DNA from 2 places in the Kribbella polygonati genome. Region 2 is predicted to be linked to the other one. Evidence: riboswitches for the same ligand, from Rfam matches in the RefSeq annotation. Region 2 holds a riboswitch; the other holds the start of a gene.
The links. Region 2 has a riboswitch for FMN ahead of ribB (3,4-dihydroxy-2-butanone-4-phosphate synthase). Riboswitches for the same ligand answer to the same signal wherever they lie in the genome.
Positions count from the first base shown of each region.

Region 1: linked by a shared signal. The riboswitch ahead of ribD (bifunctional diaminohydroxyphosphoribosylaminopyrimidine deaminase/5-amino-6-(5-phosphoribosylamino)uracil reductase RibD) and the one ahead of ribB (3,4-dihydroxy-2-butanone-4-phosphate synthase) in region 2 are both predicted to bind FMN.

Region 1 covers NZ_CP190129.1:8,650,863-8,655,271, forward strand. Annotated here, with positions in the region: gene ACQHIV_RS41715 (protein kinase domain-containing protein) at 1-670, shown strand, start outside; gene ACQHIV_RS41720 (MFS transporter) at 712-1,920, shown strand; FMN riboswitch at 1,980-2,110, shown strand; gene ribD (bifunctional diaminohydroxyphosphoribosylaminopyrimidine deaminase/5-amino-6-(5-phosphoribosylamino)uracil reductase RibD) at 2,310-3,320, shown strand; gene ACQHIV_RS41730 (riboflavin synthase) at 3,321-3,953, shown strand; gene pnuC (nicotinamide riboside transporter PnuC) at 3,950-4,409, shown strand, end outside.
Region 2 covers NZ_CP190129.1:6,047,933-6,052,341, reverse strand. Annotated here, with positions in the region: gene ACQHIV_RS28560 (transketolase) at 1-567, shown strand, start outside; gene ACQHIV_RS28555 (transketolase family protein) at 564-1,532, shown strand; gene ribB (3,4-dihydroxy-2-butanone-4-phosphate synthase) at 1,516-2,130, opposite strand; FMN riboswitch at 2,205-2,338, opposite strand; gene ACQHIV_RS28545 (DUF4038 domain-containing protein) at 2,709-3,980, shown strand; gene ACQHIV_RS28540 (sugar-binding transcriptional regulator) at 4,010-4,409, shown strand, end outside.

The DNA of each region.
Region 1 (4,409 bases), 2.6 Mb from region 2:
ACCAACCGCCCCGGAGCCGGTTGCTCCGCACACACCTGACGCCACAGGCGCGTATCCAGCAGTTGCTCCGTCGCCTGGGGTGGGTGTGCCGGCGCCCGCTGCTCCGGCAGGTACGCCAGGTGGGGTCGGCGTACCGGCGGCAGATGCTGCGCCGGGGGAGATGGGTGGGCGTTCTCCGGCTGCTCCGGCGGTTGGGACCGGTGTGCCTGGGGCAGTCGCTTCGTCGGGTGCGCCGGCGGCCGGTGCTCCGGCTGGTACGCGAGGTGGGGTGGGTGTTCCGGCGGCGTCTGCTGCAGCGGGGGAGGTGGGTGGGCGCGCTGCGGGTGCTCCGTCGGGTGCTCCGTCGGGTGCTCCGTCGGGTGCTCCGGGTGGGGCCGGTGCGCGTGGGGCAGTTGCTTCGTCGGGTGTGCCGCCGGCCGGTGGGCCGGTTGGTGCACCGGGTGGAGGGGGCGTACCGGCTGCTTCTGCTGCTGCGGGAGAGGTGGGTGGGCGTGCTGCTGCAGGTGCTCCGGGTGGGGTGGGTGGGTCGGCGGCCAGCGGGCCGGGTGGAGGGGGCGCGTCTGCTGTGCCGGGTGTGGTGGTGGGGCGGGGGTTGTGGTGGGTGGTTTGGATTTGTTGGTTGGGGGCGGTGGGGTTGTTGGGGAGTGCTGTCTGGTTGTTGATTCGGTAAATCGGGGGACGGTGGCGGGACCCGGTGGAAGACTGCGGGGGATGGATTCGTCAGTGGTGACAGCGCCGGCCGGGGAACGGCTGCGGGAGTTGGTGGCGGCGTTGGCGGTCACGACGACGGTTGGGTATGGCGTACTGATCTACGCGTTCAGCGCGCTCCTCGGACCCATGAGCCACGACCTGGCCGTCTCCACCACGACCGTCGTCGGCGCGTCGACGACCGCGGTGCTCGTGAGCGGGCTGATCTCGATCCCGGTCGGGCGTCGGCTGGATGTGCGGGGCGGGCGCGGGCTGATGGCGACGGGCTCGGTGCTCGCCGCGTTCGCCGTACTCGGCTGGTCGCGGGTGGAAAATACCTTCCAGTTGTACGCCGTGTTCGTCCTGATCGGTGTCGCGTCCGCGATGGTCCTCTACCCACCGGCGATGGCCGTCGTGGTCTCCGTCGCCGCGCCCGCGAAGCGAACGAACTCGATCCTCACCATCACGTTGGTCGGCGGTCTCGCCAGTTCGATCTTCATCCCGCTCACCGGATACCTCGCGCTGGCCCTCGGCTGGCGTACCGCCCTCGCCGTACTGGCAGGAATCCTCGCCGCCACCACCATCCCGCTGCACCTGCTCGCCGTACCCCCACGGCAGACCCCGAAGCTCACAAGCACACGATCACCGAAGTCACCGACCAGAGTCCTCAAGGATCCCGGGTTCTGGTTCCTGGCCGGCGCGTTCGTAGTGCACAGCGCGGCCCTGGCAGCGATCTCGGTCCACCTGGTCCTCTACCTGATCACCCTCGGCCACCCGCCGGCACGGGCAGCGAGCCTGGCCGGTCTGCTCGGACTGTTGTCGGTGACCGGCCGCCTCGTGACCAGCGTCTCCGCCCGGTGGTTGCCGATGGCGACGATCACCTCGCTGATCCTGACAGTCCAGGGCATCGCGATCGCACTGCTACCGGTGCTCGGTCGGCAGGTCGCGGGCGCGATCGGGTGCCTGGTGCTGTTCGGGCTCGGGTTCGGGGTGTCGTCGATCGCGACGCCGGCGATTCTGCTCGACCGGTACGGCGCGACCGGGTTCGGCACGATCGCGGGGATGCTCGGTACGCCGACCACGATCGCGAAGGCGACCGGCCCGCTGGCGGGCGCCGGGCTGGCGGAGGCGTTCGGGTACCGCCCGCTGGTGCTCTCGGTCGCGGTGGCGTGCGTGGTCGCGGCGGCCGGCCTCGCCCTGACCCGGAAGGTCCGCCCGGTGGCCACGATGTGACCTGGGTCGTGGCGGGGGTTGGCCGAGGGGGCATACTTGAGGAACGAGTGAAACCCACTCGCGTGCTCCGGGGTCGGTGTAATTCCGAGCCGGCGGTGACAGTCCGCGACCCGTGACTTCGCAAGAAGGAGCGGTTGACCTGGTGGAATTCCGGGACCGACGGTGAAAGTCCGGATGGGAGGCGCACGCGGTCGGCGGGTGTGCTCTGGCGCCCGGCGGCGCGGAGCGTGGGCGGTAGGCCCGCGGGACGCGGCGGCGAGGGTCCGGCGACGGACCTGGCGCTGGGACCGGCAGGTTCCAGCGAAGGCGACCGAGCAGATGTGCCGAGCGAGGCCCCGGCAGTGCGTCCGTGACGACGAGGGGCCCGAGTAGTGAACGACGTGTCGCCGATGGATGTCGCCTGGATGCGGCGTGCCGTCGAGCTGGCCGCGCGTGGCACCGGCAGTACGCATCCCAACCCGGTCGTGGGTTGTGTGATCACCGCGCGCGACGGGCATCCGGTCGGCGAGGGATTCCATGCCGTTGCCGGCGGCCCGCACGCGGAGGTCGAGGCGCTCCGGATGGCAGGTGACCGGGCCAGGGGCGGTACGGCGTACGTGACGCTGGAGCCCTGTAACCACACCGGCCGGACCGGTCCGTGCGCGGACGCGCTGATCGAGGCGGGTGTCGCGCGCGTGGTGTACGCCGTACCGGATCCGAACCGTACGGCGGCCGGCGGCGCGGACAAGCTGCGCAGCAAGAACCTCGACGTCGTCGAGGGCGTGCTGCGGGCCGAGGCGGAGGCGGTCAACCACGTGTGGCTGCACAGCGTCCGGGTCGGGCGGCCGTTCGTGACCTGGAAGTTCGCGACCACGCTCGACGGGCGGTCGGCGGCGCCGGACCGGACGAGCAAGTGGATCACCGGCCCGCTGGCGCGCGCCGACGTACACCGGTTGCGGGCGGAGTGCGACGCGATCGCCGTCGGTACGCAGACGGTGCTCGCCGACGACCCCGAGCTGACGGTTCGGGACGAGAACGACGTACCCGCGGCGCGGCAGCCGTTGCGGGTGGTGGTCGGCGATCGGGAGATCCCGGCGACCGCGCGGGTCCGCAACGACCGTGCGGAGACGTTGCTGCTGCCGACCCACGATCCCGCCGAGGTGCTCCGGCAGCTGGACGACCGGCAGATCCGGCACCTCTGGCTCGAAGGCGGCCCGACGCTGGCCGCCGCGTTCCTGCGCGCCGGGCTGGTCGACCAGATCGTCGCGTACGTCGCCCCGGCCGTGCTCGGCTCGGGGTACGCCGCGGTCGGCGATCTCGGCGCGGAATCGATCGACCACCTGCTGCGGTTCAACCTAGCGGACGTCACCCGCCTCGGCGACGACGTCCGGCTGACCCTGGTTCCTCTGGGAGGAAAGTAGATGTTCACCGGCATCATCGAAGAACTCGGCACGATCGAGTCGCTGGAGCTGCTCGACGGCGACGCGGCCCGGCTGACGATCCGCGGCCCGCGGGTCACCGAGGACGCGGCGCACGGCGCGTCGATCGCGGTCAACGGCTGTTGCCTGACGGTGGTCGAGTACGGCGGCGGCGTGTTCACCGCGGACGTGATGCGCGAGACGCTGCAGCGCACCAGCCTCGGCGGCCTGGAGAAGGGCTCGCCGGTCAACCTGGAGCGGGCGGTCGCCGCGCACGAACGGCTCGGCGGGCACATCGTCCAGGGGCACGTCGACGGCACCGGCACGATCGCGTCCCGGACGCCGGGTGAGCGCTGGGAGGACGTCCGGATCGCGACCTCGCCGGAGATCCTGAAGTACGTCGCCGAGAAGGGCTCGATCGCGATCGACGGGGTGTCGCTGACGGTCACCGACGTCGACGACACGACCGGGACGTTCGGGGTCAGCCTGATCCCGACGACGCTCGAGCTGACCGTGCTCGGCACGAACAAGGCCGGCGACACGGTGAACCTCGAGGTCGACGTGATCGCGAAGTACGTCGAACGCCTGCTGACCGCGGGCGTCACTCCCTCTTCCGTTGCTGGAGGCAACAAGTGAACCCGATCGACTGGCTGTTGACCTCCCAGGTCACGATCGCCGGCTCGCCGGTGCTCGTCCGGGAGATCGTCGGCAACGTGTTCGGCCTGGCCAGCGCGCTGTTCGGGATGCGCCGGCTGGTCGCGGCGTGGCCGGTCGGCATCGTCGGCAACGTGCTGCTGTTCACGGTGTTCGTCGGCGGCATCTTCGACACCCCGCAGGACAAGGACCTCTGGGGCCAGGCCGGCCGCCAGGTGTTCTTCGCGATCATCAGCCTGTACGGGTGGTACCGCTGGTACCAGACCCGGCACCACGGCGCCGCGCAGGCCGTCCAGCCGCGCTGGGCGACCGCCCGCCAGCGGCTCGAACTGCTCGGGATCGGCGTCGTCGTCTACGCGATCGCGTACTTCGTGCTGAAGGCGCTCGGCTCGTGGGGCCCGCAGTGGGACGCGTGGATCCTCACCGGGTCGATCCTCG
Region 2 (4,409 bases):
TTCCTGCCGGTGGAAGAACTCTCGACGTTCCTGAAACCGCTGTCCGCGCTCAACGGGCACCCGAACCGGAACAAGGTGGCCGGCGTCGAGGCGAACACCGGACCGCTCGGGCACGGTCTCCCGGTCGCCGTCGGGCACGCGCTGTCGGCGAAGCTCGACGTCTCACTGCGGCGTACGTACGTCCTGGTCGGGGACGGCGAGCTGCAGGAGGGGTCGAACTGGGAGGCGATGATGGCGGCCTCGCAGTACCAGCTGGACCGGCTGACCGTGATCGTCGACCGGAACCGGCTGCAGCAGGGCGCGACCACCAAGGAGACCAACGACCTCGACCCGCTGCCGGAGAAGGCGGCCGCGTTCGGGTTCGCGGTCGTCGAGGTGAACGGGCACGACCACGGCGAGCTGCTCGACGTGCTGTCCGCGGTCCCGTTCCGGCCGGGCAAGCCCACCTTCGTGATCGCACACACCCACAAGGGGCACCCGATCTCGTTCATGAGCAACAACGTCGCCTGGCACCACCGCGTCCCCGATGCCGCTGAGTTCCAGCAGGCCCTGAAGGAGCTGAAATGACCGTCCTCGAGACCCGTTCGATCGCCGACCAGCCGCGCTACGACTGCCGGGACGCGTACGTCGAGACGCTCGCGCAGCTGGCCGAGGCCGATCACCGGATCGTTGGCGTCGTCAACGACTCGGTCGGGTCCAGCAAGCTGAACAGCTTCCGGAAGGCTTTCCCGGACCGGCTGATCAACGTCGGGATCGCCGAGCAGGACATGGTCGGCGTCGCCTCCGGGCTGGCCAACGGCGGCCGGATCCCGTTCGTGTCCGCGGCATCCTGCTTCCTCACCGCCCGCGCGCTCGAGCAGATCAAGGCCGACGTCGCGTACTCGAACACCAACGTCAAGCTCTGCGGGATGAGCCCCGGCGTCGCGTACGGCGAACTCGGCCCGACGCACCACTCGATCGAGGACATCGCCTGGCTGCGGGCGATCGCCGGGATCCGGATCATCGTCCCGGCCGACCCGATCGAGACCGCCGCGGCGCTGCGCTGGGCGGCCGCCGCGGAGGGCCCGGTGTTCATCCGGGTCAGCCGGATGAGCGTGCCGAAGGTGTACTCCGAGGACTACACCTTCGAGCTCGGCAAGGCGATCACGGTCCGCGAAGGCAACGACGTGACCGTGATCAGCAACGGGACCGTGCTGTGGCGAGCCCTGGCCGCGGCCGAACTGCTGGCCGCGGAAGGGATCTCGGCGCGGGTGCTGTCGATGCCGACGGTGAAGCCGCTGGACACCGACGCGGTGGTCGCGGCGGCACGGGAGACGGCCGGGATCGTGACCGCCGAGGAGGCGGTGACCGGCGGCGGTCTCGGCGGTGCGGTCGCCGAGACCGTCGTACAGCGGCACCCGGCCCGGGTGACGATCCTCGGGATCCCCGAGTTCGCGCCCACCGGGTCGGCCGGCTACCTGCTGGACCGGTACGGGCTGTCCGCCGAGGGCATCGCCGACGCGGCCCGCAAGCTGGTCACGACAGGTACCTGACCAGGTCGGCGATCGTGATCATCGCGAAGCCATGAGCGTCGGCGAACGCCCGCAGGTCCGTGACGGTCATCAGCGTGCCGTCGTCGTTCATCAGCTCGCCGATCACGCCGACCGGCGGCAGACCGGCCAGCCGGACGAGCTCGACCGTGGCCTCGGTGTGGCCGGGGCGTTCCCGGACGCCGCCGTCGACCGCGCGCAACGGCAGGATGTGGCCGGGCCGGATCAGGTCCGCGCGCTGCGCCGAGGGATCGGCCAGTACGCGGACGGTCCGGGCCCGGTCCGCGGCGGAGATGCCGGTACCGACACCGGTCGCCGCGTCCACCGAGATCGTGTACGCCGTCCGCAGGCTGTCCTGGTTGTCCGGCACCATCAGCGGCAGCTCGAGCCGGTCCAGCACCGCGGACGTGGTCGGCGCGCAGACGTACCCGCTGGTGTGGCGGACGAGCAGCGCCATCAGCTCGGGAGTCGCGAGGCTGGCGGCGAAGGTCAGGTCGCCTTCGTTCTCGCGGTCCTCGTCGTCGACGACCACCACCGGGCGGCCGGCGGCGATCTCGGTGACGGCGTGTTCGATGGTGTCCAGGCTGGTCACTGTGTTCACAATCGCTGTCCTCTCGGCCTGGCACTCCGGGGCAACGACAGACCTCACGCCCCGGTTTTCGGGACGTGCGGTTGCCACGTGCGTCTTCCCATCCGGACTTTCACCGTCGGTCCTGGAGTTCCACCAGGTCAACCGCTCCTTCTTGCGAAGTCACGGGTCGCGGACTGTCACCGCCGGCTCGGAATTTCACCGACCCCAGAGCACGTGTGTGTTCTTCTCTCACTCAGCCTAACGGCAACCAGCATCCCGGGAGTGTCATGTCCATCTCATCCGTCTGGCACGAGCTCGAGCTCCCGGCAACGTCCGCCTGGGTCGACTTCACCCACGAATCCGGACGCCGCCTCCGTCGCCCCACCTTCCTTGACTCCGCCGCGACGGCGGGCGGTGCCGGGGAGAGGCGGCCGGGACCGGGAAGAGGTAATAGCCTCTCCCCGGTCCCCGGCGGGGGTGGCGGGTCGGCCGCGGGTAGCGGTGGGGGCGAGGTGGGCGCGGACGGCGCCGGGCGGAAGGTGCGTTTTGCGGCGCCGGTTGCCGGGCGGTGGCGGTGGGTTGATGGGGACGCGTCGGGGGAGTTGGACGTGCAGCCCGCGGCTGCGGGTGAGACGAATCCGTTCTACGTCCACGGGTTCTGGAAGATGTCGCCCGGCGGGCGCAGTCTCGTCCATGCGGACGGCACCCCCGCCGTGCTGGTGGCCGACACCGCGTGGGCGCTCCCGTGGCGGGCCACTCCCGACCAGGTGCGCGAGTACGCCGTTGATCGTCAGTCCAAGGGCTTCAATGCGGTCCTGCTGATGACGGTGCAACCGGACATGCGTGCGGTCGGGTCGCGTGATCGGACTGTTGACGAAGGGTTCGGGGTCGCGTTCGAAGACCTGCCTGACGGTCATCTCACGCAGATGAACTTCGAGTACTTCGACTACCTCGACGAGCTGCTGCGGATCCTGGTCGACCACGGCATCGTCCCGGTCCTCCAGCCCGTCTTCCACGGCTTCGGCTGGAAGGGCCTCGACGTCTCCGGTCGCGTGGTGCCGCCGGAAGAGTATGCCGCCTACTGCCGCTACCTCGTCGCCCGGTACGGCGCTCAGCCGGCGATCTATCTGGTCGGCGCGGACGGCTCCGGCACCGAACCGCAGATCGTCGCGGGCGGCGAGGAGGTGCACGCGACGGACTGCTATCACCAGCCGACGGGCATCCACTACCGCCCGCACATCCGCCCGGCCGCGCACCAGGACGCCGACTGGCTCGACTTCCAGTGGTGCCAGACCGGCCACACCGGCGAGCACGTCCCGGAGCGGGTCGCCGACATGTGGCGCAACGACCCGGTCAAGGCCGTCGCGAACGGCGAACCGACGTACGAGCACACCGGCCGCACCGGTGTCGCCGAGGGCTGGTGGCAGGGGCACGAGGCGTGGAGCAACCTGTGCGCGGGCGGCACGATGGGGGTCGTCTACGGCGCCGGCAGCCTCTGGCAGTGGCGCCTGCACCCGGACGAGCCGGGGCATTCCGAGTACTTCCTCGCGCCGGGCGCGGGCTGGCGGGAGGCGCTCGGCTTCGAGGGTTCGACGTACGTCGGGATGCTCGGCAAGATCCTGGACGGCCTCCCGACCACCGACATGACGCCGGACTGGACCCGCGTGATTTCGGGGCGGGCGCTGAGTACCAAGGACGGCGGCCTGATCGTGTACCGCGAGAACGGCGGGCCGGTGATGGTGTTCGACGAGACCGTGCCGCTGGGCTACACGATCGTCGATCCACGCGACGGCTCGGTGGTGGCGACCGGCACCCGGGACACGCCGGAGAGTCCATTGCCCGATGTTGGTGGCGCACCGAGGGTCTACATCTGCCTATAGTCCAGTTTGATCGTGTTGAGAGGGGTGTCGTGAACAGCAACCGCGCGGTGCGCCAGCCGGGGCTGGACGAGCTGCGGCTGCTTGCGAAGGTGGCCCGGATGTACCACGAGAAGGGCATCCGGCAACCGCAGATCGCCGCCGAGCTGAACCTGTCCCAGGCGCGGGTCTCGCGGATGCTCAAGCAGGCCGTCGAGGTCGGCATCGTGCACACCGTGGTGACCATGCCGAGCGGCGTGCACAGCGACCTCGAGGACGAGCTCCAGGGCCGGTACGGGTTACGCGACGCGGTCGTCGTGGACAGTGCCGGCGACGAGGTCCTGCCCGCGCTCGGCTCGGGCGCGGCGGCGTACCTGGACATGACGCTGACCGGCGGGCACGTGGTCGGGATCTCGTCCTGGAGCGAGACGCTGATCTCCGCGGTCGACCGGA